DNA from 4 places in the Streptomyces sp. CMB-StM0423 genome. Region 1 is predicted to be linked to each of the others. Evidence: riboswitches for the same ligand, from Rfam matches in the RefSeq annotation. Region 1 holds a riboswitch; each other region holds the start of a gene.
The links. A riboswitch is a leader RNA that binds a small molecule or an ion and turns the genes downstream of it on or off. The one in region 1 is predicted to bind cyclic di-AMP.
Positions count from the first base shown of each region.

Region 2: it holds a riboswitch for cyclic di-AMP, as region 1 does, so the genes downstream of both, CXR04_RS14865 (M23 family metallopeptidase) here and CXR04_RS23160 (transglycosylase family protein) in region 1, are expected to answer to the same signal.
Region 3: it holds a riboswitch for cyclic di-AMP, as region 1 does, so the genes downstream of both, CXR04_RS31345 (LysM peptidoglycan-binding domain-containing protein) here and CXR04_RS23160 (transglycosylase family protein) in region 1, are expected to answer to the same signal.
Region 4: it holds a riboswitch for cyclic di-AMP, as region 1 does, so the genes downstream of both, CXR04_RS08870 (transglycosylase SLT domain-containing protein) here and CXR04_RS23160 (transglycosylase family protein) in region 1, are expected to answer to the same signal.

Region 1 covers NZ_CP025407.1:5,291,408-5,298,497, forward strand. The annotation lists gene CXR04_RS34955 (hypothetical protein) at 1-76, shown strand, start outside; gene CXR04_RS23145 (hypothetical protein) at 21-494, opposite strand; gene CXR04_RS23150 (helix-turn-helix domain-containing protein) at 558-1,418, opposite strand; gene CXR04_RS23155 (dipeptidase) at 1,661-2,869, shown strand; cyclic di-AMP (ydaO/yuaA leader) riboswitch at 3,110-3,302, shown strand; gene CXR04_RS23160 (transglycosylase family protein) at 3,306-4,505, shown strand; gene CXR04_RS23165 (UDP-glucose dehydrogenase family protein) at 4,596-5,936, opposite strand; gene CXR04_RS23170 (LCP family protein) at 6,038-7,090, shown strand, end outside.
Region 2 covers NZ_CP025407.1:3,458,980-3,466,069, reverse strand. The annotation lists gene CXR04_RS14880 (cytochrome P450) at 1-714, shown strand, start outside; gene CXR04_RS14875 (cytochrome P450 family protein) at 711-1,982, shown strand; gene CXR04_RS14870 (PP2C family protein-serine/threonine phosphatase) at 2,694-3,929, shown strand; cyclic di-AMP (ydaO/yuaA leader) riboswitch at 4,186-4,328, shown strand; gene CXR04_RS14865 (M23 family metallopeptidase) at 4,340-5,461, shown strand; gene CXR04_RS14860 (VOC family protein) at 5,666-6,031, opposite strand; gene CXR04_RS14855 (endonuclease domain-containing protein) at 6,083-7,090, opposite strand, start outside.
Region 3 covers NZ_CP025407.1:7,191,324-7,198,413, forward strand. The annotation lists gene CXR04_RS31330 (beta-galactosidase) at 1-1,348, opposite strand, end outside; gene CXR04_RS31335 (SDR family NAD(P)-dependent oxidoreductase) at 1,451-2,242, shown strand; gene CXR04_RS31340 (FadR/GntR family transcriptional regulator) at 2,309-3,097, shown strand; gene CXR04_RS31345 (LysM peptidoglycan-binding domain-containing protein) at 3,181-4,080, opposite strand; cyclic di-AMP (ydaO/yuaA leader) riboswitch at 4,088-4,262, opposite strand; gene CXR04_RS31350 (LLM class flavin-dependent oxidoreductase) at 4,366-5,010, opposite strand; gene CXR04_RS31355 (DUF397 domain-containing protein) at 5,342-5,590, opposite strand; gene CXR04_RS31360 (helix-turn-helix domain-containing protein) at 5,591-6,451, opposite strand; gene CXR04_RS31365 (ATP-binding protein) at 6,687-7,090, shown strand, end outside.
Region 4 covers NZ_CP025407.1:2,127,166-2,134,255, reverse strand. The annotation lists gene CXR04_RS08880 (hypothetical protein) at 1-486, shown strand, start outside; gene CXR04_RS08875 (alkaline phosphatase family protein) at 543-1,829, opposite strand; gene CXR04_RS08870 (transglycosylase SLT domain-containing protein) at 1,977-2,729, opposite strand; cyclic di-AMP (ydaO/yuaA leader) riboswitch at 2,731-2,892, opposite strand; gene CXR04_RS08865 (L-serine ammonia-lyase) at 3,401-4,783, opposite strand; gene glyA (serine hydroxymethyltransferase) at 4,909-6,177, opposite strand; gene gcvH (glycine cleavage system protein GcvH) at 6,233-6,607, opposite strand; gene gcvT (glycine cleavage system aminomethyltransferase GcvT) at 6,710-7,090, opposite strand, start outside.

The DNA.
Region 1 (7,090 bases):
CTGGCGGGCGCTCACCCCGGTCACGGTGCATCGGCGGGGGTGCGCTCCTCTCCCGTCCGACCGGGCGATCCCGTGAACACGTTCTGGATCTTTCTCGCCGCCCCGAACACCACACCGGTGACCAGCGCGGTCCCGACGACACTGACTGCCGTCTGAAGGACGCGCGAGCCGGGTATCGCGAGGCCGCCGACGGAGTAGATGACCAGCATGACGCAGCCGGTCACCATGATGAGGGCGAGTACGCAGGAGAGAACCACCGCGTGCAGCCGCCGGATGTACTGCGTGGTGCTGTCCCGCTCCTCCTGCCTACGGCGGTCTGCCCGGGCCCCTTCCAGGCGGTTCAGCCGATCGAACCGATCCGGGTCACGTATCGCCTCCCGGGTGACCTGATCGGACGAATCGGCGGTTCCGCCGGTCGCGTCCTCCGCGGCGGCTGCCGGGGCAGGTTCGCCCGGGCCGGCGGCTTCGGGGACCTGCCGGCCGTGCGTGAGCAACCATCTGAGGTACAAGGCCGCCCTCCCGATGACTCCGGCCGCCGGCACTGTGCGCCCCGGCCTTCAGCGACTGCCGAACTCGGTCTTGATGCGCTCCAGAAGCCCGACGGCGTCTTCCCCTTCGAGCGAACGGGTGGTGATCGTCTCGAAGCACTCCTGGTAGCGCGCCAGCAGTTCGAGGTCGTCGCGGTTGGTCAGGCTGCCGGCGGCGTGTTCCACGTACAGCAGGTCGTCCTCCTCGTCGCCGAGGTTCAGCAGGACGAAGCTGCCGAGAGTGCTGTAGTGCGCGCCGGCGGTGAGTGGCAGCACCCGGATGGTCACCTTCGGTTCCGCACTCATCCGGATGAGGTGATCAAGCTGGCCGCGCATCACGGCCGGGGTGCCGATCTGCCGGCGCAGGGCCGCCTCGTCGAGGACGAAGGCCGACTCGGGAGCGGTGTCAGCGTCGAACGTCCGCTCCTGACGTGCCATGCGCAGGTCCACCACCTTGCGCGCCCGCCCCTCGTCGACGCGCGGCTCCAGCAGAGCCATCGCGTAGTCCTGTGTCTGCAGCGCGCCGGGGACGACGATCGGGTGGTAGGTACGGATCTTCTCCGCGGCGCTCTCGTATCCGAGGTACTTGGCGTACTGCGGGGAGACCAGCTCGCTGTACCGCGCCCACCAGCTCGCCCCCTTGCTCCCCCGGGCCGCCTCCTCCAGCTCGGCCACCAGCTCCGGGTCCTCGACACCGTAGAGGTGCAGCATCGCCCTGAGATCGGTGACCGACACGCTGACCGTGGCCATCTCGATGCGGATCACCTTGGACAGTGACCAGTCGAGTTCGTCAGCGGCCTGGCGCTGTGTCAGCCCGGCCTTGCCGCGCGCCCTGCGCAGCTCCTGGCGTAGCTTGCGGCGATTGAGGCTGGGGTCCGCTGCCTGGGACATGTTGCTCCTTGGTTGACATGAGTCGTAGATATGTGTCTGTCGGCCAGGAGCTGCTCGCGCGTAGCCGCCAGGGACTGGCCTGTTGGACCCTGCCATTGTGACACATGTCATTCGTGCGTTGGCGCTTTGGAACCAATCGGCAATTGGTCTAGAGGAGCGAACCTGGCCCGACCCGGGCGCGGGAGTGTCAGCCTGCGCGGATAGCGTGTGGTCCACGCTATCCGCGCAGGGAGGACGACCTTATGACCGGCGAACTGCTCGCGCGTGCCCGCGAGGTGCTGCGGGCGCACCCCGTCGTCGACGGGCACAACGACCTTCCCTGGGCCCTGCGCGAGCAGGTGACGTACGACATCGACCGGCGCGACATCGCCGTCGACCAGAGCGCGCGGCTGCACACCGACATCCCGCGGCTGCGGGCCGGCGGGGTGGGGGCGCAGTTCTGGTCCGTGTACGTGAGCGCCGACCTGGCCGGGGACGCCGCCGTGTCGGCGTGTCTGGAGCAGATCGACGTGGTGCGCCGGCTCGTCGACCGCTACCCCGGGGAGCTGCGGCTCGCGGTGACCGCCGACGAGGTGGAGGCGGCGCGGGCCGACGGGCGGATCGCCTCGCTGATGGGGGCCGAGGGCGGGCACTCCATCGCCAACTCGCTCGCCACTCTCCGTGCCTTCCGCCGGCTCGGCGTGCGCTACATGACGCTCACGCACAACGACAACACCGACTGGGCCGACTCCGCCACCGACGAGCCGCGGCACGGCGGGCTCACCGCCTTCGGCGAGGAGGTGGTGCGCGAGATGAACCGGGTCGGCATGCTCGTCGACCTCTCCCATGTGGCGCCCTCGACCATGCGCCACGCGCTGCGCGTCACCGAGGCGCCGGTCGTTTTCTCCCATTCATCCGCTCGCGCCATGTGTGACCATCCGCGCAACATTCCGGACGATGTGCTGGAAATGCTCCCTGCCAACGGCGGTGTGGCGATGGCCACGTTCGTGCCGAAGTTCGTCCTGCCCGCCGCCGTGGCGTGGACCGCGGAGGTGGACGAGCACATGACCGCCCGGGGCCTCGACCCCTTCGGCGCGGACGACGAAGCGGTCCGCGTACGGCGTGCGTTCGAGGAGGCGCACCCGCGGCCGCAGGCGACGGCCGCGACCGTCGCGGATCATCTGGATCATATGCGCGAAGTGGCGGGAATCGACCATATCGGTGTCGGCGGCGACTTCGACGGCACGCCGTTCACGCCGGAAGACCTCGCCGACGTCGCGGGTTATCCGCATCTCGTCGCCGAGCTGCTGCACCGCCGTTGGTCGGAAGAAGACCTGGCCAGGCTCCTGTGGGCCAATGCGCTACGGGTGTTGCGCGACGCCGAGGCGGCGGCGCGCGAAGTGACCGCCCGGCGCGGCCCGTCGATCGCCACCATCGAACAGCTCGACGGCCCCGCGAAGGTCCAGGGGTGAGCAGAGTGACATAAGTCACTCACAGAATTCTCACGCCATGGGGCGATGTGTCCGACTCCTCATATGTCGACAAGTCTCCACCGGATGGGGGGAATTGAGGAGCGGCGCGGGATGGGTCGATTGTCGGGCTGATTCCGATGTGATGTGGGGAACGGCCTTGATGACGGTTCACAGCTTGTTCTGTTTTCGGCTGTGTGTTTACGGTGCTCGCCGTGCTCGCGCCACCGATGCGGGTACCTCGTCGCCGTAACGCCGAATCCTGTCGGCGGCGACGGGCAGGCACTTCAGCTTTCACGGCAGGAGCGGGGGACCCAGGTAAGTGCCGGCCTGCGCGCAAGCGCGGGACGGCTTGGGGTGAAGCCATGCTCCGCATGGCCGGGCATCTCCAGCTCGAACCCGACAGCTCACCTCGCAGGCGTTGGAGAGGAGCATGTCCATGTCCGCACGCGGACGTCACCGTCGCCTGGGCCGGATAGCCCGGGGCAGCAGGGCCCTCATCGTCACCGCCGGCAGCGCCGGCGTCGCCATTCCGCTCATCGCCGGCGGCCACGCCCAGGCCGCCTCCGTCGACACCTGGGACCGCGTGGCCCAGTGCGAGAGCGGCGGCGACTGGAGCATCAGCACCGGCAACGGCTTCTACGGCGGCCTGCAGTTCGTGCAGAGCACCTGGGAGGGCTACGGCGGCACGCAGTACGCGCCGCGCGCCGACCAGGCCACCAAGGAGCAGCAGATCGAGATCGCCGAGAAGGTCCTCGCCTCGCAGGGCCCCGGCGCCTGGCCGGTCTGCTCGGTGCAGGCCGGGCTCACCCAGGGCGGCCCCGCCCCGGACCTCTCCACCGGCGGTGGCGAGAAGAGCGAGCCCGAGGCGCAGACCGAGTCCGAGCCCGCTCAGCAGGCCGCCAAGGACGAGGCCCCGAAGCAGTTGAAGGCGCCGGAGAAGAAGTACCAGAAGGCCGGCGACTACACCGTCGTCTCCGGTGACACCCTGTGGGACATTGCTCGCAAGCACGGCATCGCGGGCGGCTGGCAGACGATCTACGAGGGCAACAAGGACGTCATCGGCGACGACCCGGACCTGATCTTCCCCGGTCAGATGTACGAGTTCGACGGCGGCGAAGAGGTCACCCTCGAAGAGCCGAAGACCACGTCGGCCGAGCCGTCCTCCGCGCAGCAGGAGGAGCCGGCGGCCGAGGAGGAGCCGGCGGCCGAGGCCGCTCCTGCGGGCGGGTTCTCCGCCCCGATCGACGCCGGTCTCTCCACCGCGTACCGGGCCGCCGGCGGCTCGTGGCCCAGCGGTTACCACACCGGTGTCGACTTCTCCGCCGGCACCGGCACCCCGGTCAAGGCCGTCACCTCCGGCACCGTCGTCAAGGCCGGCAACGGCGCCGACGGCGGCGCGTACGGCATCGCCGTCGTGATCAAGCACGACGACGGCCGCTACAGCCAGTACGCCCACCTGTCGTCCACCTCGGTGAGCGTGGGCCAGAGCGTGGGCGCCGGCGACCAGATCGGTCTGTCCGGCTCCACCGGCAACTCCACCGGGCCGCACCTGCACTTCGAGGTGCGCACCAGCCCGGACTACGGTTCGGACGTCGACCCGGTCGCGTACCTGCGCGACAACGGCGTCTCCATCTGAGGGTCCCCCGCACGGCGCAGCCCCCCGTTTCCGGCGGAACGGGGGGTTCGCCGCGTCCGGCTTCGGCGTCCGGGCGGCGGCCGGCGTGGGTTACGCCGCCGGGCGGCCCATCGCGCGGAACGTCCAGCCCGCGGCGCGCCACGGCACCGGGTCGAGCGTGTTCCGGCCGTCGATCAGATGCGGCCGGGAGACGGCCTTCGCGAGCTGCCCGGCGTCGAGGGCGCGGAACTCCGGCCACTCGGTGAGGTGCAGCACGAGGTCGGCGCCGCGCAGCGCATCCTCCGCCGACTCGGCGTAGCGCAGGGTGGGGAAGACGCGGCGGGCGTTGTCCATGCCCTTCGGGTCGTAGACGGTGACCTGGCCGCCCTGGAGGTGGATCTGCCCGGCGACGTTGAGCGCGGGGGAATCGCGCACGTCGTCGGAGTCGGGCTTGAACGCGGCGCCCAGGACGCCGATCCGGCGGCCCAGGAAGGTCCCGCCGCAGGCTTCGCGGGCGAGTTCGACCATGTGGGCACGGCGGCGCATGTTGATCGAGTCGACCTCGCGCAGGAACGTCAGCGCCTGGTCGACGCCCAGTTCACCGGCGCGGGCCATGAACGCCCGGATGTCCTTGGGCAGGCAGCCCCCACCGAAGCCGATCCCGGCGCGCAGGAACTTCTTCCCGATCCGGTCGTCGTAGCCGATCGCCTCGGCCAGCTTGACCACGTCGCCGCCGGCGGCCTCGCAGATCTCGGCCATGGCGTTGATGAACGAGATCTTCGTGGCGAGGAAGGCGTTGGCGGAGGTCTTCACCAGCTCGGCGGTCGGGTAGTCGGCGACCACGAACGGCGTACCGGAGTCCAGCGGCGCGGCGTACACCTCGCGCAGCACCTTCTCGGCGCGGTCGCTCGCGACGCCGACGACGATACGGTCGGGACGCAGGGTGTCCTCGACGGCGAAGCCCTCGCGCAGGAACTCCGGGTTCCAGGCCAGCTCTGCCTGCTCGCCCGCCGGCGCCAGCTCGGCCAGCCGGCGTGCCAGCCGGGCCGCGGAGCCCACCGGCACCGTCGACTTCCCGACCACCAGGCACGGGCGGTCGAGCCGGGGCGCCAGGGTGTCGATCGCGGCGTCGACGTAGCTCATGTCGCAGCCGTACTCACCCTGCTTCTGCGGCGTGTTGACACACACGAAGTGCACGTCGCCGAAGGCCGCCGCCTCCCCGTACGAGGTGGTGAAGCGCAGCCGGCCGGACGAGCCCCCGACGCCGGAGACGTGCTTGCGCAGCAGGTCTTCCAGGCCCGGCTCGTAGATCGGCACCCTGCCCGTGGACAGCAGCTCGACCTTTTCCTCGACCACGTCCAGGCCGAGCACGTCGAAACCCAGCTCGGCCATCGCGGCGGCGTGCGTGGCCCCGAGGTAACCGGTGCCGATCACGGTGATCTTCAAGGTCATGGTCCCGAGCATAACGGCGGGCTCCGACACGTCCGCCTGGGCAACCATGGGCCCGGGTGCGGAGTCTGACTCATGAACGTGCACCTGAAGGAGTGGGGATCGTGGCGAGGCAGCATCTGGACGGCGGGGGCAGCGGAACCGACGAGCCCGGTACGCCGCGCGCCCGCGAGCCGGAGGCGCCGTACGCCGGGGACACGTCGACGGCGGCGCACGCGGCGTACGTGGACGCGGCGTTCGCGCCGGGCGCGCAGGGAACACCGGGCGCGCAGGGCACAGCCGCGGACGGCGGGCCCAAGGGACCCGACGGCCTGGACCCGCACGCCGGCCCGGCAACCGTTCCTGCGACCGGCCCCGGCGACCCGGACGGCCCCGACGACCCCGCCGGCGCCCCCTCGCACGCCGCGCCCCGCCGCCGCATGCGCCGCGGCCGCAAGGTGCTCCTCGGCGCCGTGATCATGCTCTTCGCCGGCATGCTCATGCTCGCCGGCGGCCTCTGGTGGGCGTACGAGCACTACACGGGGCGCGTCGACCGCATCCCGAACGCCTTCCCGACGAACGTCCCGGAGAAGCACCAGCCGGCGCCGTCCAAGGGCGGCGAAACGTACCTTCTCGTCGGCGTCGACGCCCGCTCCGACCTCCCGCTCACCGGCGACGGCGCCGGCGAGCACACCTGGAAGCCGGGCGCGCAGCGCAGCGACACGATGATGCTCGTCCACCTCCCCGAGGGCCGCGACGGCGGCTACGTCGTCTCCCTGCCCCGCGACTCCTGGGTGAACATCCCCGGCCGGGGCGACGCCAAGCTCAACGCGGCCTTCTCCTACGGCGGCCCCCCGCTGCTCATCGACACCGTGCAGCGCATGACGAAGGTCAAGATCGACCACCTCGCGGTGATCGACTGGAGCGGCTTCAAGCGGCTCACCGACGCCGTGGGCGGCGTGGACATCACCATCGACGAGACCACCCCGCGCCGCAACGGCGGCGGCGAGTGGACCGCCGGCACCCATCACATGGACGGCAGGACCGCCCTCGACTACGTACGCGAACGCCACGGCCTGCCCCGCGGCGACCTCGACCGCACCCAGCGGCAGCAGAACTTCCTGCGCGCCGTCATCACCGAGACGATGTCCTCGGACAACTTCTCCAACCCGCTCAAG
Region 2 (7,090 bases), 1.8 Mb from region 1:
TACGAGACCTTCGTCGAGCACATGACCCGGCTGGTCGCCGAGAAACGGCTCGCGCCCGGCCAGGACGTCACCTCGCGGATGCTCGCCGATCCCATGCACTTCACCGACGAAGAGGTCATGCTCGACCTCAAGGACACCACCGCCGCCGGCTTCCTCCCCACCGCCGACTGGATCGGCAACTCCATCCGCCTCATGCTCACCGACGACCGCTTCGCCGCCGCCCTCGGCGGCGGGCGGCACAGCGTCGGCCAGGCCATGAACGAGGTGCTGTGGGAGGACACCCCCACCCAGATCCTCGTCGGCCGCTGGGCCGCCCGCGACACCCACCTCGGCGGCCGCCCGGTCGGCGCCGGCGACCTGCTGCTCCTCGGCCTCGCCGCCGCCAACGACGACCCGCAGATCCAGCAGGCCCTCGGCGGGCCGGGCAGCACGGGCGGCGGATACGGGTACGGAGGCGCCGGCGTACCCGCACAGGCCGGCAACAGCGCCCACTTCGCCTTCAGCTACGGCGACTTCCGCTGCCCCTTCCCGGCCCAGGAGATCGCTGAGATCATCGCCCGGACGGGCCTTGAGGTACTCCTCGACCGGCTGCCCGACCTGGACCTGTCCGTGCCGGCCCGGACGCTGGTGCGGCGGCCGTCCGCGTTCCTGCGCGGCATGACCGCACTGCCGGTCACCTTCACCCCCGTACGCGCTGCAGGAGGTCATCCGTGAACTGCCCGCACGCCGCCGGCTCCGCCGCCGCCCCGACCGGCTCCGGGGCCCTCCCCGGGCCGCTGGCCATCGACCCGCTCGTACGCGACCTCGCGGGCGAGACCGCGCTCCTGCGCGCCGCCGCCCCGCTCACCCGGATCGAACTGCTCGGCGCGCCCGCGTGGACCGTCACGCGGCACGCCGAGGCCCGCCAACTGCTCACCGACGCCCGGCTGGTCAAGGACATCGGCGCCTGGCGGCTGTGGCAGACCGGCGAGGTCACCGCGGAGTGGCCGCTGATCGGGATGGTCGACCCGGGCCGGTCGATGTTCACGGTCGACGGCCCCGAGCACCGGCGGCTGCGCGCCAAGACGGCGCAGGCCATCACCCCGCGGCGGCTCGACGCGCTGCGGCCGGTGGTCGAGCGGGTGACGGCCGAACTGCTGGACTCCCTGGCGGCCGCGGCGGCCGGGGGCGACGGGGTGGTCGACCTCAAGGAGGTCTTCGCGCAGCCGCTGCCGATGCGGGTGGTGTGCGCGCTCATGGGCGTCGCGGAATCGGAGATACCGCGGCAGATGCGCCTGTGGAAAGCTTTCTTCTCCATGCTCACGCCGCAGGAGGAACGGCTCGCGGTGATGGCGGAACTCGACCGCGTGTTCACGGACATGGTGCGGCAGAAGACCGCCGAGCCCGCCGACGACCTCACGAGCGCGCTGATCCTCGCCGACGAGGGCGGCGAGCCGCTGACCGAGGAAGAGGTCGTCGGCAACCTGAAGTCCATGATCGCGGCCGGGCACGAGACCACGATCACGCTCCTGCTCACCACCGTGCGCGGACTGCTGACCCACCCCGAGCAGCTCGGCATGGTCCGCGAGGGCAAGGTGACGTGGGAGACGGCGATCGAGGAGGCGCTGCGCTACGACCCGCCGGTGACCCACCTGCTGATGCGGTTCGCGACGGAGGACATCGAGATCGCGGGCACGGTGATCGAGAAGGGGGAGGGCGTCGTCATCTCGTACCGCGCGATCGGGCGGGACGCCGGGCACCACGGGGCGGACGTGGACGCCTTCGACGTGACGCGGGCGACGCCGATCCGGCACATGACCTTCGGACACGGGCCGCACATCTGCCCCGGCGCGGCGCTGTCGCGGCTGGAGGCGGCGGTGGCGCTGCCGGCGCTCTTCGCCCGGTTCCCGGACCTGCGGGCGGCGGCACCGCTGGGGGAGCTGCGCAACTTGCCGGTGCTGACGCAGAACGACCTGGAGTCCTTCCCGGTACGCCTCACCTGACGCCTGACGCCTGACGCCTGACGCCTGACGCCTGACGCCTGACGCCTGACGCCTGACGCCTGACGCCTGACGCCCGGCGCCTGACGGCGGCTGACGGTTGACGTGCTGGCGCATGGCGGCCGGCGCCTGACCGCTGGCGCCTGGCGGGGCCCGGCGCCTGACGCCTGGCGTGCCGGCGGCGGCTGGCGCCCGGCGCCTGGCGATGCCTGACGGCTGACGCTTGACGGATAACGGCTGACAGATGGCGTCATTTGTCCGGGGGCGTGCGGGGCGCCGGGAGAGCCGGGGGGCGCGCGGGCGCCGCGCGCGCCGGAGCCGGGTGGCCCTATACCCGTTCGGCTGTACCCTCTGCGTGCGGTCCGCCGGTCCGCGACTCTTCTGCCCGTCCCACTCTGGCCCGCAATGACGCCTGAAACGCCTCCTGTAACCCGCCTGGGCCCCGCCCGGTCGCCGTCCCGCCCGGGACGCGGAACCCTGAGGGACGACGGTATGGGCCCGCTTGTCGGCCGCACGGGGAGGACAGCGCAGGAAGGGCAGCGCAGGAGAGGGCAGGTGCAGCCGGTGCGGGAGGACGGCGCGCAGGGCGCGGGGCACGACGAGGGCGATCCGCACGACCAGGAGCGCGCCTCGCACGAAGGCCGCGGCTCGCACGACGGCCGCACCTCGCACGAGGGCCGCGCCCCGCACGACGCAGAGCGTGGCTCGCGCGACGTGGAGCGTGGCTCGTACGGCGAGGGGCGCGGTCCGTACGAGAACGGGCGGGCCTACCGCGTCGGCGCCGACGCGCTGGACCTGGCGGCCCGGTCCCGTCGCCCCGACCCCACCGGCGGTGAGCGGCGGGTCCGCTGGGCGCTGCGGTGGCTGCCGGCGGCGCTGATCGTCGTGGGGGCGGTGTTCTTCTGGTTCACGCCGGAAGGGCTGAGGTCCTCGCCGATATTCGAGACCACCCCGCTGGTCGCCGCCGCGCTGCTCACCCTGCGCGGCACGGTCGCCGTCGCCGTCGCAGCCCTGGCCGTGGACGTCACGCTCGAAATCCTCAACGGCACCGCCACGAGGCCCAACGCGCTCACCCAGATGGTGTCGCAGGTGGTGCTCGGCGCCCTGGCGATCGGCATCAACCTCCTCATCCAGCGCAACTACCGCCGGCTGACCTCTGCCCGCCACGTCGCCGTCGCCGCGCAGCGCGCCGTGCTGCCGAACCCGCCGGACGGCTTCGGCACGCTGCGGGTCGCCGCCCGCTACCAGGCCGCGGACGCCGACGCCCGTATCGGCGGCGACCTCTACGCCGTGCAGGAGGGCCCGTACGGCGTGCGCTGCATCGTCGGCGACGTACGCGGCAAGGGGCTGGAGGCGGTGGAGTCCGTGGCGGTCGTCATCGGCGCCTTCCGGGAGGCGGCCGAGGAGGAGGCGGGGCTCGCGGGGATCGCGCGGCGGCTGGAACGCGCGCTGCAGCGCCAGGAGACGGGGCGCAGCGGCCTCGACCGGGTGGAGGGGTTCACGACCGCGGTGCTGGCGGAGGTCGACCGCGGGGGCGGCGCGCTGCGGCTGCTCAACCGCGGGCATCCGGCGCCCGTGCTGCTGGGGTCGGACGGCGCGGCACGCACGCTGCACCCGCACGAGCACGCGCTGCCGCTGGGCATGGGCGACCTGGGTACGTGGCCGGACGAGCTGATGGAGGTGGCGTTCCCGCCGGGCGCGGCGCTCGTCCTGTTCACGGACGGCGTGACCGAGGCGCGGAACAAGGCGGGCGTCTTCTACGACCCGCTGACCCGGCTGGACGGCCGGCTGTTCGACGGCCCGCACGAACTGCTGGACACCCTCCTGGACGACGTGACCCGTTATACGGGCGGAAGGGTCGCCGACGACATGGCGCTGTTCGCCCTCGCCCGCTTGCGTACGCCGTTCGGAGAGCCGCCGGACCCGGCCTCGCCTGTACACGCTCCGTAGCGGAACAGCGCCCCTCCGCATAACAACTGATGCACGATCAGCTAACGACCGGACTTCACTGCGCGTAATCAGGCCGTCAACTTGTCCGTTTCCGCTGGTGCATGCCCGGATCGTCCGCGGTAAAGCACAACTGAATAACGGGAACGACTTGGAATCGAACGCCGTCGTCCGCTAGCGTGCGGTAACGCAGCGCGGTCGTCACTGCCGTCGCAAGAGGCGGCACCGTGCGCCGTCGCCGAATCCCGCACGCGTCACAACTGCAGCAACGGCAACACCTAGGGAACCGGGGAACCACCACCTTGGGGTGAATCGGGCCAACCTCCGCGAGGAGGAGGCCCGTAGGAGACCTTCCTGCTCCGAACCCGTCAGCTAACCCGGTAGGCGAGAAGGAAGGAAAGGAGTACGCCTGCGTGGCGTCCTACAGGTCTGAGCCTGGCTACGGCCATGGCTATGACGATTACGGCTACGACGGTTATGCGTCCGGCGGCCACGCCCCCGAGGGGTATGCGCCCACCGGTTACGCCGCCGAAGAGCCGGTCGACGAAGTCCTCCCCGAGGACGGCCTTCCCTCCCGCGGCCGTCGGCGCCTTCCCCGGCAGCGCGGCGGCAGCATGGCGCGCAGCGGCGCCGTACTCGGCGTCGGCGTCTTCGCCGCCGTCGGCGCGGGCAGCATGGCCACCGCGCAGGAGAAGCCCCCGGTCGCGATATCCATGCCCGACCAGGTCGACACCGTTGCGAACCGGATAAGCGCCCAACTCCCGGATGCGGAGAGCCTGCCGGGCGTCGGCGACCTGATACCGAGCAAGGAGGAGCCCGCTTCCGACACGGTCGTCACCACGGCTCCGCTCACGCAGGTCAGCTACGCCAGCGACACCGACTCCGCGAACCAGCCCGCCGACTCCGGCGAGGCCCTGCGGGCGCGCATCCTGGAGCAGGCCGAGCAGCAGCAGGCGGAGGCCGACGCCTCTGCCCGCGCGGCCGCCGAGGCCGAGGCCGCCCAGCAGGCGGCCGAGGAGGCCGCCGAGGCGAAGGCGCAGGAAGAGGAGCGCCAGCGCCGCCTGGAGGAGGAGCGCCGCCGCAAGGCGGAGGAGGAGGCCCGCCGCAAGGCGGAGGAGGAGCGCCTCGCCAAGCTCGCCGCCAGCTACGTCGCCCCGGTCGCGAATTACACGCTCACCTCGACGTTCGGCGAGTCCGGTGACATGTGGGCCGCGGGCCACACGGGCCAGGACTTCGCCGCCTCCACCGGCACCCCGGTCAAGGCGGTGCACGGCGGCACGATCACCGAGGCCGGCTGGGCCGGCTCGTACGGCTACCGCATCGTCCTCACGCTCGAGGACGGCACCGAGGTCTGGTACTGCCATCTGTCCTCCATCATCCAGTCCTCGGGCGAGGTCACGACCGGCGACGTCATCGGGCGCGTAGGCGCCACGGGCAACGTCACCGGCCCGCACCTGCACCTTGAGGTACGACCCGGCGGCGGGGACGCAGTGGACCCCCTCGCCTGGCTGCGCAACAACGGCGCCCCGGTCTGACCCACCCGGCGGGCCCGGTGCCCCGGCCCCGGCGGCCGGGACCGGCACCCGCCGCACGGACCGCAAGCCCCCATAAACCCCTCTCCCACGTCTCCGGCGTGCCCGAACGCAACTTCCCCCGTGGCGTCCGAGCGCGCACCGAGACCGCCGGCGGCCCTGGTGGCCGACCCCCCGACACCAGGGCCGTCGGCCTTTTCCCGGGAGCTACTCCCCGGGCCCGCAGAGGCAGAACGGATGCCCGGCGGGATCGGCGAACACCGGACAACTGCCACCGGCTTCGGAGAGCCGCGTGGCCCCGAGCCGCAGCGCCAGCTCGCCCGCGGCGGTGGAGTCGTCGACGCCGAAGCAGATGTGCATCTGCTGGGGGTAGGTGCGATCGAGGTCGGGCCAGAGCGGCGGCCGGTAGCCGTCGACTTCCTCGAATGCCAGCCGTGGAAAGCTGTCTTCGTCCTTGGCGATCACCATCCAGTCGTCGCGGATGACCCGCATGCCGAGCAACTGCGTGTAGAAGTCGGCGAGCTGACGTGCGTCGGCGCAGTCGAGCACGATGTTCCTGACATAGGCGTCCATGGCGGCCACCCTGCCACGCACCGCGGACACCGCCGGGAAGCCGGCGGCGACTCAGGCAGCGGCGGTGGCGGAGGCGCCGGCAGCCGCGCTGACGACGGCACCGGCACTTGCTGCCGCACCGGCAACCGCATGAGCAGCCGCGGTGGCAGCCGCGGCAGCACCGACGGCGGCGCCACGGGACTCCCCGGCGGCGGCGGCTCCACGGGACCCTCCGGCGGCTGCAGTGCCACGGGACTCCCCGGCGGCGATTTCGCCCAGGGCGGCGCGGATGGTGTGGAGCATCCGCTGGGGCCGCTCGAAGACGTCGGCCGCGGTGAACCGCAGCATGCGCCGGACCTCGGGACAGCGCCCCAGGTCGTTGAAGCGCTCGACGTCGGCGAGATGAGCGGCCCGGCTGCCGTGGAAGCCGTAGCCCTCGATCTCGACGACGAGCCCCGCCGCCGGGAAGAAGAAGTCCACCCGTATCCGCCGGCCGTTGGGCGCGGTGAACGGCACTTGGCTGAGGGGCCGCAGCCCGGCGTCGTACATCCGCAGCCGCGCGATGGTCTCCGCGGGCGACCCGGAGCGCGGATCGACGAGCGCCAGCCGCTGCCGCGCCTGGACCACACCCCGCCGCTGCCCGATCCCGGCAAGGGCTTCGGAGACCGTATGCAGATCGGCCACCTGCTCCCGCCACCGCCGCGGCCATTCTCCGCCGGGCCCCAACGGCCGCCGGGTCAACGCCGACTCCACGGCCACCAGCGCGGCATCCCGCTCCGCCGTACGCAGCAGGTCGACGAGGGTCCGCGCGGCGTCGGTCACTCGCAGCCCGGCGACGGTGACGATCTCCTCGTCACCCACCGCGGTCCGATGCAGCACGCATCCCTCGGGCGCCCGCCCCCGCCCCCGCACGTGCGTGAACTCGGGCCGCACGGCGAGCACTTCGACCCCGAGCAGATGAGCCGCCGCACTGTGACTGACGACCAGTTCCGGCCGCCCGGCCTGCGCCACCCGCAACCGCAGCCGCAGATCACCAACCCGCCCCGGCTCCACCCACACCCCGGCCCGTACCTTCCGCCA
Region 3 (7,090 bases), 1.9 Mb from region 1:
CCACCACCAGCCGGTACGCGGACAGGTCGCGGTCCGGCGGCACGACGTCGCACTCCACGCCCGCGTCGAAGAACGGCCGGTAGTGGCGGCCCAGCGTCTCGGCGAAGTCCAGGTCAGCGGACGGGTGCGAGCCCTGCTCCAGCGCCCACCAACTGTGCCAGTCCGCGAGCAGTGCCACCTCCGGGCGCGAGCGCCCGCCCGCGAGCTGCGGGACGGCGGCCAGCTCCCGGCCCAGCGCGCGCACCTCGCGGAAGATCCGGGTGTCGGTGCCGGCGTGCGGCACCATCGCCGAGTGGAACTTCTCGGCGCCGCCGGGGGTCGCCCGCCACTGGAAGTACAGCACCGCGTCCGCACCCTGCGCGACGGCCTGCCAGCTCCACAGCCGCATCGAGCCGGGCGGCTTGGGGCTGTTGCGGGCCCGCCAGTTGACGGCGCTGGGCGCCTGCTCCATCAGCATCCAGGGGCGCCCGCCGCCCGCGGAGCGGGTCACGTCGAAGGCGAGGGCCGCGCGGACGTGCGTCTCGGGGTCGTACGGGTCCTGGTAGAAGTCCAGCGCCTGGACGTCCTCGTGCGCCGCCCAGGCGTACGGGTCGACGGGCTTGTGCAGCGGCATGTGGTTGGTGGTGACGGGCACGTCGGGGGTGATCCGGCGCAGCGCCTCCTTCTCGGCGAGGTAGCACTGCAGCAGCGCGTCGTCGCAGAAGCGGGCGTAGTCCAGCACCTGGGCGGGGTTGGGGTGGGTGGGGGTGGTGCGCGGCGGGAGTACCTCCTCGAAGGTGCCGTAGCGCTGGGACCAGAAGGTGGTGGCCCAGGCGGTGTTCAGCGCCTCGGCGGTGCCGTACCGCTCGCGTAGCCAGCGGCGGAAGTCGGCGGCGGAGACGTCGCAGTAGCAGCGGGGGTTGGAGCAGCCGTACTCGTTGCCGATGTGCCAGCTCTCCAGGGCGGGGTGGGTGCCGTAGCGGGTGGCCAGCTCGGTGACCAGGCGCACGGCGTGCTCGCGGTAGACCGGGCTGGAGGGGCAGAAGTGCTGGCGTGAGCCGGGCCACCTGCGGACGCCGTCGGCATCCTGCGGCAGCACCTCGGGGTGCCGCTCGGTCAGCCACGGCGGCGGGGAGGCGGTCATCGTCGCCAGGCAGACGCGGATGCCCGCGCCGTGCAGGTCGTCCAGCACCCGGCCGAACCAGTCGAAGTCGTACGCGCCGGGCCGCGGTTCGACCAGCGCCCAGGAGAAGATCCCGGCCGTGACCATGGAGACCCCGGCCTCCTGCATCAGCCGGATGTCCTCCGCCCTGACCTCCTCGGGCCAGTGCTCGGGGTTGTAGTCGCCACCGAAGTGGATGCGCGCCACGCTGCCTCCGCCCCTCTTGCTCAATTCTTAAATTACGAATTAACCTTGCGGGGAAACGTAGAAGTGCCGCGGCGGATACGTCAACACCCGGAGCGTGACCTCGTGACAGCAGCCGGAGCCACGCAAGTCCCGCACACCGCACGCTTCGGCGGCCGCACCGCCGTCGTCACCGGGGCCGCCGCCGGCATCGGCGCGGCCACCGCCCGGCGGCTCGCCGCCGAGGGCGCCGCGGTCGTCGTCGCCGACGTCGACGGCGACCGGGCGGAGGCCACGGCTGCGGAGATCGGCGCCGCGGGCGGCACGGCGGCGGCCGTCGTCGCGGACGTGGCCGGGGAGGACGGCTGGGCCCGGATCCTGGCCGCGGCCGGGGACTTCGGGCCCGTCGGCGTCCTCGTCTCCAACGCCGTCGCCGTCGACGTCGCCCCCGCGCACGAGACGTCGCCCGCCTCCTGGCGGCGCCAGGTCGACGTCGGCCTGACGGCCGCGTTCCTCGGCTTCCGCGCCTGCCTGACCGGGCTGCGCGCGCAGCAGGGCGCCCCCGGCGCCGCGGTGCTGGTCTCGTCCGTGCACGCCAGGCACGGCATCCCGGGACACCCCGCGTACGCCGCCGCCAAGGGCGGGCTGCTGTCGCTGGCCGGCCAACTGGCCGTCGAGTACGGCCCGTCGGTGCGGGTGAACAGCGTGCTGCCGGGACCGGTGCTCACCCGGCTCTGGGACCGGGTCCCCGAGGAGGACCGCAGGGCCAGCGCCGCGCAGACCGCCGCGGGGCGGCTGGGCGCGCCGGAGGAGGTGGCCGCCGCCGTCGCCTTCCTCGCCTCGCCCGAGGCGTCCTACGTCACCGGTGCGAGCCTGGTCGTGGACGGCGGCTGGAGCGTCGTAAAGTCATCGGCCTGAGCGCGGGGGCGCCGCGGGGGCGGCGGGAGCACGGCGAGCGGGGACGTGAGGGAGGAGCGAGCGGCCATGACGGGTTACGCGCGCCGCGGGGTGCACGGGCAGACGGTGGAGACCCTCGCGCACCGGGTACTCGGCGGTGAGATCGCCGAGGGCGCCACCCTCGACCTCGCCGCACTCCAGGCCGAGTTGGGGGTCAGCCTCACCGCGCTGCGCGAGTCGCTGAAGGTGCTGGCGGCCAAGGGCATGGTCGACGCCCGGCAGAAGCGCGGCACGTTCGTCCGGCCGCGCGCCGACTGGCACCTCCTCGACGCCGACGTGCTGCGCTGGCGCTTCGAGACCGCGGGCCGGCAGCAGGGCGAGGGCGCCGCCGCGCGGGCCGCCTCCCCGCTGCTGCGCGACCTGGACGAGGTGCGCGGCATCGTCGAGCCCGCGGCGGTCCGGCTGGCCGCGGTGCGGCGCACGGACGCGGACCTGGTGGCACTGGAGGCGGCGCTCACGGCGATGGCCGGGGCGCGGGGCGGCGCGGCCGAGGCCGTCGCCGCGGACCTCGCGTTCCACCGCGCCCTGCTGGCCGCCTCGCACAACGAGCTGCTGGAGCGCATGGATCAGGTCCTCGCCAGCGGGCTGGCCGCCCGCGACCGTCTGGTGCACGGCCCAGGACACCACCCGCAGGACCCCGTGCCCGGCCACCGCGCCGTGCTAACGGCGATACGTGCGCAGGACCCGGACGCCGCGGAGGCGGCGATGCACCGGCTCCTCGCCCAGGCGGCCCGGGACCTGGCCGAGTTGTCCGCGGGCGGGCCCGACGCCAAGACCGCCGGCGGGCTCGCGGCGGAGCAGGCGGCCGGGGCGTAGCCCGTACGACGAACGCGCCCCGCCGCGCGGACGGATCCGCGCGACGGGGCGAAGGAGACTCCCGCGGGCCGGGGCCCCCGGAATCAGTACCAGTTGTTCGCCTGCCAGAACTCCCAGGCGCCGCACGGGCTGCCGTAGCGGTCGTTCATGTAGTCCAGGCCCCACTTGATCTGCGTGACCGGGTTGGTGCGCCAGTCCGCTCCGGCCGTGGCCATCTTCTCGCCCGGCAGCGCCTGCATCAGGCCGTACGCGCCGGAGCTGGGGTTCGTCGCGGTGTGGTCCCAGCCGCTCTCGCGCTCCACGATGCTGCTGAAGCAGGTGAACTGGTCGGCGGGCACGATCTCCCGGGCCGCCGCCTGGATGCCCGACTCGGTGGTCGGCACGCTCGCCTGCGACGCCTCGGTGGCGCCGCCGGAGCCGCCGGAGCTCTTGGACGCCGACGAGCCGTTCGGGTCGATCGACTTGTCGACCTTGCCGCCCTGGGTGTCGACGCGCAGCTCGGTGCCGACCTTCAGCGCGGCCGGGTTCTCGCCGATCGCCTTCTCGTTGTCGACGTACACCCGCTGCCAGCCGCCGGGCACGTCGTACTTCGCGGCGATCTTGGCCAGCGTCTCGCCGGCGCCGACGGTGTGCTCGACGTAACGCTGCTGCTTCTGTTCGGTCTTGGCGGCGGTCTGGTCGGCCTCGGCGGGCTTGCTCTCGGCCTTCTTGTCCCCCAGGTCGAGCTCCTGGCCCGGCAGGATCAGGTGGGGGTTGTCACCGACGGCTTCCTTGTTGGCCTCGTACAGCCGCTGCCAGTCGGGCCCGAATCCGTTGTCCTCGGCGATCTCCGAGAGGGTGTCGCCCTTCTCGACCGTATAGGCGTGCGCGGCGGTCGCCGCGATTCCGCCGGCGACGGGCAGGGCTATGCCCACCCCCGCGGCGGCGGCATAGCGGCGGGTGGAGCGCGACTTGGGCGCGCGCCGGGTGCCGGTTCCGGCCATGGTTGGCTCGCTCTTTCTCCGACGCCTGCGAGGTGAGCTGTCGGGTTCGGGCTGGAGTTGCCCGGCCGCGTCGTGCTGTGCGGCTTCACCCCGAGTCGGGGAGTGCGGTGCGGTCCTGCCACCGTGCTCCTGCCGACGGAGAAGTGGTTCCCCCGCTCCTGCCCGAACGGCTGTGGGGACGACGGTTCCGGGCTCCGACGGGCAGGACTCGGCGTACCGGAGCGCGGTGCTCGCGTGTGCGAACGACTCGGACACTAGGAGATCGAACGGCAGATCACAAGCGGATCACGGGTATCGACGCGTGGTCTGACGCTCCGTGGTGACGCGTGCACGCGTGGGGCGGTTGGGGCGTGTGTGACGTTCGGCACTCACGCTGAGGCGCAGCGTCTCCAACAGAGGCTGCCCGGCGGGTACGACGAGACCGTGCACCCCGCGCTCCGCGGCGCCGGCGAGCGCGGTCCGCCAGGCGTCGGGACCTGCGGGCGCCGCCGCCGGAGTCCAGCGCCCGGCGCCCGGCTCCTCGTAGCCGGGGCCGGCGGGCGCGAGCCGGCGGAAGGCGGGCACCGTCGGTGCCACGGCGCCGAGTTCGGCGCACCGCCGGGAGTCGGCGGCGAGCGCGAGCCGGCCGCCGCTCAGCAGCACCACGGTGGCCAGCGCCCGGGCCAGCAGCGCGGCCTGCGGGACGCTGTCGGGCAGCGCGACCACCAGCCTCGCCCGGCCGGTGGCGGCGGCCAGGGCGGCGGCGAGCGCCAGCACGTCGTGCGCCGGGTCGGGACCGCCGTCCAGCCACAGCGCGTCGGCGCCCGCGGAGTCGTACGCCGCGCACTCCGCCAGCCAGTCCGCGGGCTCCTCCGGCAGCCGGGGGAGCAGCACCCCGACACGGACCGCCGGCGGGACCGCGCCTGCGGAGGGGGGTGGAGATGCGCTCATCGCGGGGCCTCCCCGGGGCTGACGAGGCCATCGGGGGCATACCGTACGCCGATACGTCGCGGAAGGCAGCGGTGCGGACACCCGCGGTTCATGATTTCTGGAATTTCATCTGCCGTGCCCCCGGGCGGCGTTGCGCGCCCGTACCCCGGCAAACGCCGAGGGAGGGGACCCCCCCGGGGTGTCCCCTCCCTCTCTGTGCTCCCGGCCGGTGGCCCACGTCAGTGCGGTTGGGCCACACCCCCGTTCGCCGGGATGGGCTCGCCGTCCGGCTCGGACGGCGAGTGGACCGGGCGGCGCGGCAGCCGGTGCGGGGGTGCCGCGCCGGGCGCGGTCACACCGGGCTCCGTGACAGCAGGAAGTCGGCTTCGCCGGCCTTGGCACCCTCGATGAACGCGTCCATCTCGCCGGGGGTGTAGATGAGGGCGGGACCGTCGGGGTGCGCCGAGTGCCGTACCGCTATCCGGCCGTCCCGCAGCTTCATGGCCTCGACGCAGTTGCCGCCGTTGCCGCCGCTCCACGGCTTGTGCCAGCCCTCGGTGCCGAGGTCCGCCGCCGGCATGCCGTTGTAAATGCGTTCCATTCACAGCTCCTTGCGGAAGTCCCGGAGGATTTCCTTCGTGCGTTTTGCCGTCGCCGCCTGGGCCGCCATGTGGTCCAGGGCGGCGAGGTGTGTGGCCACCTCGTGCCGGCCGTCGAGGTAGACGGCGCCGGTGAGGTACTCGGTGTAGATCATGTCCGGCAGCTCGGGCATGGCGAACCGGAAGAGAACGAAGGGGCTGTACGTGCCCGGATGGTGGCCGGTGCGGAACTCCGCCATCTGGAGCGTGACGTTGGGCAGCGACGCGATGTCGAGGAGCCGGTCGATCTGCGTGCGCATCACCGCGCCGTCGCCCACCGGGCGGCGCAGGACCGTTTCGTCCATGATGGCCCAGAACCGGGGCGCTTCCTCGCGGGTGAGCAGGTCCTGGCGCTCCATGCGGAGCGCGACGTGCCGCTCGATCTCCGCGGGCGCGACCCGGCCGAGGGAGCCGACCTTCAGCACGTGCCGCGCGTAGTCCTCGGTCTGCATCAGACCGGGCACGAAGTGCGGCTCGTACGACCTGATGAGCGACGCGGCGCCCTCCAGGCTCACGTACATGCTGAACCAGTCGGGCAGGATGTCGTGGAAGCGCTGCCACCAGCCGGGCTCGTTGGCCTCCTCGGTCAGCGCGACGAAGGCGTCGATCTCCTCCTGGTCGATGCCGTACGCCTGCAACAGCAGTTGCACGTACGGAACCTTCAGCGCGACCTCGGCCGTCTCCATCCGGCGCACGGTGGCGGGGGCGACGCGCAGGGTCTTCGCAGCTTCCTCACGCTTGAGCCCGGCCTGCTCGCGCAGCTCCTGGAGCCGCTTGCCGAGCACGACCTGCCCCACGGTCGGCGCAGACCGCGGTTCGCTCACGCCATACCTCCCTGTCGGAACTGCCTCAAGCAGTGTGCCACGCCCCGGGCGTGGCGAACACAGTGCAACGGCAACTCTGAAAAATTCACAGTGGGGGTTGCCAAGTGGCCGCGGCGGGGCCATAGTTTGGGATGTGAGCCAGTCCACACAGCCGCATCAGACGGGGGTCGTGACACAGGATCCCGGCTTGCCGGGATTCCGTTCGGGGGTCGATGCGGTGCGGTGCGGTTTCGAGGTGCCAGGTCAGGCGGACGCCGTTACGGTCGCCCGCCGGCTGGCCCGCGAGCAGATGCGCCGCTGGGGGGTGGAGGGCGAGGTGGGCGACAGCGCCACCCTCGTCCTCTCGGAACTGGTGACCAACGCACTGCTGCATACGGGGAGTCGGCGCATAGGGTGCGAACTGCGCTGCAGCGCCGACCGCCTGCGGCTGGCCGTCACCGACCAGGGTGTCGAGCCGGGAAGCCTGCGGGTGCAGCGGTCGTCCGCGGACGAGCAGGGTCGGGGGCTCCTGCTCGTCACCGCGGTCAGCAGTAGCTGGGGGGCATACGACGCGCGGCCCGGCCCGGGCCTGGTGGTCTGGGCGGAGCTGCAGCGCGAGGTGTCGGCGGCCGGGGGGGCCGCCGCGCCGCGCGCTTCCGG
Region 4 (7,090 bases), 3.2 Mb from region 1:
ATCCTCCTCGGCGTGCGCTCCCCGTACGGCAGCGACGGCGCGGACCAGCTCTCGATGATCATCTTCGTGGCGGCGTTCTGCGCCGCGGCGATCGGCACCGGCGGCTCGCGGCACGTCTTCCTCTGGTTCGTGGCGGCCCAGGCGTGCTGCGCGTACTTCATCGCGGGCTTCGCCAAACTGGTCTCCCCGGTCTGGCGCAGCGGCCGCGCCCTCGGCGGCATCCTCGGCACCGCCACGTACGGCCACCGCCGCCTGGGCCCGGTCGTCGCCGCGCACCCCCGGGCGGCGTGGCTCGCGGGGTGGTGGGTGATCACGCTGGAATGCGCGTTCCCCCTGGTCCTGCTGGGCGACCCGCGCGTGACCTACGCGGTCCTGGGACTCACGCTGGCGATGCACCTCGGCATCCTGGCCTTCATGCGGCTGAACACCTTCCTCTGGGCGTTCACCGCGACCTATCCGAGCGTCATCTACTGCACGCTCCGCTGAGCCGCCAGGGCCCGCCGCGCGGCGGGCCCCGGCGGCACCGGGGGAGTGGATCCGGGTCAGGGCAGCAGCGACTCCCGCAGCACCCGGCCCTCGGACTGCGCGGGCGGGTCGACCCCGAGGAGCGCCGACATGGTCGCGGCCAGGTCGACGTGGCGCGGGTGCCGCGGCGGCCGTCCGCGCCGGATCCGGTGGCCGGCCAGGACGAGCGGGACCTTCGTCTCCGCGCGGCTGCCGTGGCGCCCGTCGAAGCCCTCGGCCGGCGGGGTGAAGGACAGCGCGTACGGCGCCGCCAGTTCGAGCACCAACTGGCCGTACTGCGGCGCCATCCGCAGCGCGGCCTGCTCCGCCTTGGTCAGCACCGCCGCGACGCCTTCGGTGTCCGCGAGCGCCGCGCGGGCACGGCCGACCGCGGCGGCGTCGGTGGCCGCCGCGCCCAGGAGGTGCACGGACGCGATGCTGCCGCCGGAGACCAGGACGGCATCGGTTCCCGGCGCCGGCCGGCCGCCGGACCCGATCACCTCGGGCGTGAAGCCCGCGGCGGTGAGGGCGGCGACCGCCTGGGCCGCCATCGGCGTGTTCCAGCCCGTCATGCCGTGGTCGCCGGTGACCACCCAGGTCGTCCGGCCGTAGAGATCCAGCTCCTTGACCGTCCGGATCAGCCGCCCGATCCCGGCATCGGTCTCGCGCAGGGTGTCGAGCATCCGGGGGTCGCCGGGTCCGAACGAGTGCCCGTCGCCGTCGAGGTCGCTGGAGTAGACCGCCAGGAAGTCCGGTCGCCGGGCGAGGGTCACCGTCGTGCCGCCGCTGTCGACGGGCTGCCCGGTGAGCATCGCGATCGCGTCGTCGACGCGCGCGCCGATGCGGCCGCCCGGCTGGGTGTAGAGGCCGTCGGGATCGCCGTAGGCCGTGCCCTTGTCCTGGAGGATGAACCACTGCGCGGACCCGATCCGGATGCCCTGCGGTCGCCACGCCTGGGCGAGCCCCTCGACCGCGCTGTCGCGGCTCTGGCCGCGGGCGACGCCGGCCGCCTCGTCGTAGTAGTAGGCGGCGTTGCGGGTGCGGTCCGGGTGGGCGCCGCAGGAGACCGCGGTCCACGACTGGTTGGTGATGCTGGCCATCACGCCGGTGCCGGTGGTCACCGAGCCGGCGCGCACCAGCGACATCAGGTGGGGCATCGGCGCGCGGCCGTCGAGGTAGTCGACGTCGAAGCCGTCGAGGGCGAGGAAGATCAGCAGGCCGCGCCTGCGGGCGGCGTGTGCGGGCACGGCGGCGAGGGGCGAGGCGAGCGCGCCGGCCACGGCGCCGGCGAGGACACCGCGTCGGGACAGAGAGGTGGCGGACATGGCGCGACCGTAGGAGCGGAACGCTCCCGGCCGGCGAGCACGGGGTGAACGGGCCGCGAATTCCCGCGTCCCGGCGTTCCGGACGCACTACGGGCGCCACCGCCGGAGCGGAGAGCGCCGGTGGGGGCACCGGCGCTCTCCGGTCTGTCAGTACGGCCCGTAGACGTTGTCGATCGACCCGTACCGGTCGGCCGCGTAGTTGCACGCGGCGGTGATGTTGGCGACCGGGTCGTAGCTGTCGGTCGACGTGCCCGGGACGTGGTACGCCTCGAAGGTGGGAGCGATGACCTGGAGCAGGCCCTTGGAGGGCGTGCCGTTCACGGCGTTGATATCCCAGTTGTTGATGGCCTGCGGGTCGCCCGCGGACTCCCGCATGATGTTGCGGTGAATACCGTCGTAGGTCCCGGGGATGCCGTGCTCGGCCATGACGTCGAGCGACTCCCGGATCCAGCCGTCGAGGTTGTCCGGGTAGCTCGTGACGGACGCGCTGGCGGTCTTCAGGCCAGACTCGGATTCCTTCGAGTCGCTCTTGTCGGCCTTGCCGCCGAGCGCGAGTTCAAGGCCGGGGAGGATGAAGTGCGGGTTGGCGCCGACGGCCTCGCGGTTGTCCTCGTACAGCTTCTTCCAGCCGCCGCGTACGGATTCCCTGTCGGCGATCTTCGCCAGGGAATCCCCGGCGACCACGGCGTACGTGGCCGCCGCCGCGCCGGCGGTCGCCGCGGCGGGGGCCTCGGCGCGTATGCCGGTCTGGGGGGCGGACGCGGGGACGGAGCCGGCCGCGGAGGCCGAGGACGCGCCGATCAGCGGAGCGGCGATCGCGACGCCGCTGACGCCGGCGAAAGTGATGCCGCGGCCGATCAGGCGCAGCTTGGGACGGCGATGCTTACCTTTTGCGGGCATGGGTGTTTCTCCTCAGCGCCTGCGAGGTGAGCTGTCGGGTTCGGGCTGGAGATGCCCGGCCGCACCAAGGTGCGACTTCACCCCAAGCCGTTCCGGAATCCGGACCGGCGACTTACCTATGGGTCCCCCGCTCCTGCCGTGTGTGAATAGGGAACGGTTTCCGGATGGCGGCAGGATTCGGCGTCCACCCGGCTGGCGGAGACTTAAGCATGTCTTTCCGGTCCGGACAAGCTGAGGAACTCGTCCGGTCGATACGGGGCCGGCTCCTGGACCGGATGAGTGCCGCCGCGGAATGGGGAGCGGGCCGCAACTCGCTTTCGGAATAAGGAAACTGTGAATTTCCGCCGCCGCCGCCCGCGGCCGAACGTGATTCGCGTCACCGGACACATGAGGTCCGATCGGTCAGAAGCGCGGGGCGATCGGGGGCGAATCCTTCAAATGGTACGTATCGCCCGTCAGGGAATATCCGACAAGTCCGTTTGTTCTTGACGGCCCGGCGCCGCGTTTGTGCGGCGGGAATTCACGAATCCGTAGCGGGGGAATCCGCTCGCCTGTGGGGACGGCGGGGCGTCAACTGGCCAAAGGAATTAACGTCTTCGGAGCCGCCGCCGAATTGCAGGCGGGGGCTGAGCAGTTGGCGCGTGGGGCGTGCAAGCCCCTCGCCAACTGCCTCAGCACTCCACCACGTTGACCGCGAGGCCGCCGCGGGCCGTTTCCTTGTACTTGACCTTCATGTCCGCGCCCGTCTCCTTCATCGTCTTGATGGCCTTGTCGAGGGAGACGAAGTGCTGGCCGTCGCCGCGCAGTGCCATGCGGGCCGCCGTGATGGCCTTGACCGCCGCCATGCCGTTGCGCTCGATGCACGGGATCTGGACCAGGCCGCCGATCGGGTCGCAGGTCAGCCCCAGGTTGTGCTCGATGCCGATCTCCGCGGCGTTCTCGACCTGTTCCGGGGTGCCGCCGAGGATCTCGGCGAGGCCGCCGGCGGCCATGGAGCAGGCGGAGCCCACCTCGCCCTGGCAGCCGACCTCCGCGCCGGAGATGGAGGCGTTCTCCTTGAAGAGCATGCCGATCGCGCCCGCCGCGAGGAGGAAGCGGACCGCGGTGTCGTCGTCCGCGCCGGGGACGAAGTCCACCGCGTAGTGGAGGACCGCGGGGATGATGCCCGCCGCGCCGTTGGTGGGGGCGGTGACGACGCGGCCGCCCGCGGCGTTCTCCTCGTTGACCGCCATCGCGTAGAGGGTGACCCACTCCATCGCGTGTGCCGCCGGGTCGCCCGCCGCGCGGAGCTGGCGGGCCTCGCCGGCGGCGCGGCGGCGGACCTTCAGGCCGCCCGGGAGGATGCCCTCGCGGCTGGTGCCGCGGGCGACGCACTCGCGCATGACCCGCCAGATCTCCAGCAGCCCGGCGCGGATCTCCGCCTCCGTGCGCCAGGCGCGCTCGTTCTCCAGCATCAGCGAGGAGAGCGACAGACCCGTCTCGCGGGTGCGGCGCAGCATCTCGTCCGCGGTACGGAACGGGTGCTTCAGCACGGTGTCGTCGAGCTTGATCCGGTCCTCGCCGACCGCCTCCTCGTCGACGACGAAGCCGCCGCCCACCGAGTAGTACGTCTTCTCCAGCAGCGTCCCGCCGTCCGCGTCGTACGCGGTCAGCGTCATGCCGTTCGCGTGGTACGGCAGCGAGCGGCGCCGGTGCAGGACGAGATCGGCGGCGGCGTCGAAGGGGATCTCGTGGTCGCGCCCTATCTCGGCGCCCAGCAGGTGCAGCCGCCCGGTGCCGCGGATCCGCTCCACCTCGCCCTCGGCCCACTCGATGTCGACGGTGCGCGGCGAGTGGCCCTCCAGGCCGAGGAGCACGGCCTTGGGGGTGCCGTGGCCGTGGCCGGTGGCGCCCAGGGAGCCGAAGAGTTCGGCGCGTACGGCGGCGGTGTGGGCCAGCAGGCCCTCGTTCTTCAGCCGGCGCGCGAACATCCGGGCAGCCCGCATCGGGCCGACCGTGTGCGAGCTCGACGGGCCGATGCCGATCGAGAAGAGGTCGAAGACGGAGATGGCCACTCGGGACTCCCTTGTCCTTGCGTGGGGCGTGCGCGTGCGTGGTGCGGGTGGTGACGGGTCGCGCGTACGGCCCCGGGGCCCGGCCGCCCGCCGCGTCGGAGCGGCGGGCGGCCGGGCCGTACGGGCTACAGGCCGGGGTACAGCGGGTGCTTCTGCGCCAGGGCGGTGACCCGGGCGGCGAGTGCGGCCGTCTTTGCCTCGTCGAAGCCCGGCTTGAGGGCTTCGGCGATGACGTCGGCGACCTCCTCGAAGTCCGCGGCGGTGAAGCCGCGGGTGGCCAGCGCGGGCGAGCCGATGCGCAGGCCGGAGGTGACCATGGGCGGGCGGGGGTCGTTCGGGACCGCGTTGCGGTTGACGGTGATGCCGGTCTCGTGGAGCCGGTCCTCGGCCTGCTGGCCGTCCAGCTCGGATTCGCGCAGGTCGACCAGGACCAGGTGGACGTCCGTACCGCCGGAGAGCACCGAGACGCCGGCCGCGCGGGCGTCGTCCCGCAGCAGCCGCTCGGCCAGGATCCGGGCGCCGTCCAGCGTGCGCTGCTGCCGCTCCCGGAACTCCTCCGACGCGGCGATCTTGAACGACACCGCCTTGGCCGCGATCACGTGCTCCAGCGGGCCGCCCTGCTGGCCGGGGAAGACCGCCGAGTTGATCTTCTTGGCGAGGGCCTGGCGGGAGAGGATGACCCCGCCGCGCGGGCCGCCGAGGGTCTTGTGCGTCGTGGTGGTGACGATGTCCGCGTACGGCACCGGGTTGGGGTGCAGGCCCGCGGCGACGAGACCGGCGAAGTGCGCCATGTCGACCATCAGCAGCGCGTCGACCTCGTCGGCGATCCGGCGGAAGCCGGCGAAGTCGAGCTGCCGGGGGTACGCCGACCAGCCCGCGATGATCAGCTTCGGCCGCCGCTCCTTGGCCAGCCGCTCGACCTCGGCCATGTCGACCTGGCCGGTCTCGGCGTCGACGTGGTAGGCGGCGACGTCGTACAGCTTGCCGGAGAAGTTGATCTTCATGCCGTGGGTCAGGTGCCCGCCGTGGGCCAGGTCCAGGCCCAGGATCGTGTCGCCGGGCTTGAGCACCGCGAACATCGCCGCCGCGTTCGCCGACGCGCCCGAGTGCGGCTGGACGTTCGCCGCCTCGGCGCCGAAGAGCGCCTTGACCCGCTCGCGGGCCAGCTCCTCGGCGACGTCGACGTACTCGCAGCCCCCGTAGTAGCGGCGGCCGGGGTAGCCCTCGGCGTACTTGTTGGTGAGGACCGAGCCCTGCGCCTCCAGCACGGCGACCGGGGCGAAGTTCTCCGAGGCGATCATTTCGAGGGTGGACTGCTGGCGCTTGAGTTCGGCGTCCACGGCGGCGGCGACCTCGGGGTCGACCTCGTGGAGCGAGCCGTTCAGAAGGGACATGGGACCTTCCGGGGAAAGAGAGGGACGCGGGCGGGCGGGGCTGCGGCGGCGGAGCTCAGCCCGCGGTGAACGCGGTGTACTCGGCGGCGGACATCAGGTCGGCGGCCTCGGCCGAGACGCGCACCCGGAACAGCCAGCCGTCCTGATACGGCCCGGAGTTCACCAGCGCCGGGTCGTCCACGACGTCCTGGTTGGTCTCGGTGACCTCCCCGGTCACCGGCGCGTAGAGGTCGGAGACGGACTTCGTCGACTCCAGCTCGCCGCAGGGCTCGCCCGCGGTGACCGCGGCGCCCACGTCCGGCAACTGGACGAAGACGACGTCGCCCAGCGCGTTCGCGGCGTGGGCGGTGATGCCGACGGTGGCGACGCCGTCGTCGGTCGCGACCCACTCGTGTTCCTTGCTGTAGCGCAGGTGCTCAGGGTTGTTCATAAGGCGATTCTCCAGGATCGGGACGTGAGTGGCGTAAAGGGGCGCTGGTGGCGCGGTCGAGGGGCCGCGGAAAGGAAGAGGCAGGCGTACGTGCGCAGCCGGTCAGGAGCGCTTGTAGAACGGCAGGGCGACGACCTCGTACGGCTCGTGGCTGCCGCGGATGTCGACGCCCACGCCGGTGGCCGCCGAGGGGCCGGGACCGGCGTGCGCGGCGTCCACGTACGCCATGGCGATCGGCTTGCCCAGGGTGGGGGAGGGGGCGCCGGAGGTGACCTCGCCGATGCGCCGGCCGCCGGCCACCACCCCGTACCCCGCGCGCGGCACCCGCCGGCCCGCGGCGACCAGGCCGACCAGCACCCGCGGCGGCTCGGCCGCGGCGCGCTCGGCGGCCTGTTCGAGCGCCTCGCGCCCGACGAAGTCGCCGGGCTTGTCGAGCTTGACGACCCGGCCGAGGCCGGCGTCGAAGGGCGTGAGCGCGGTGGT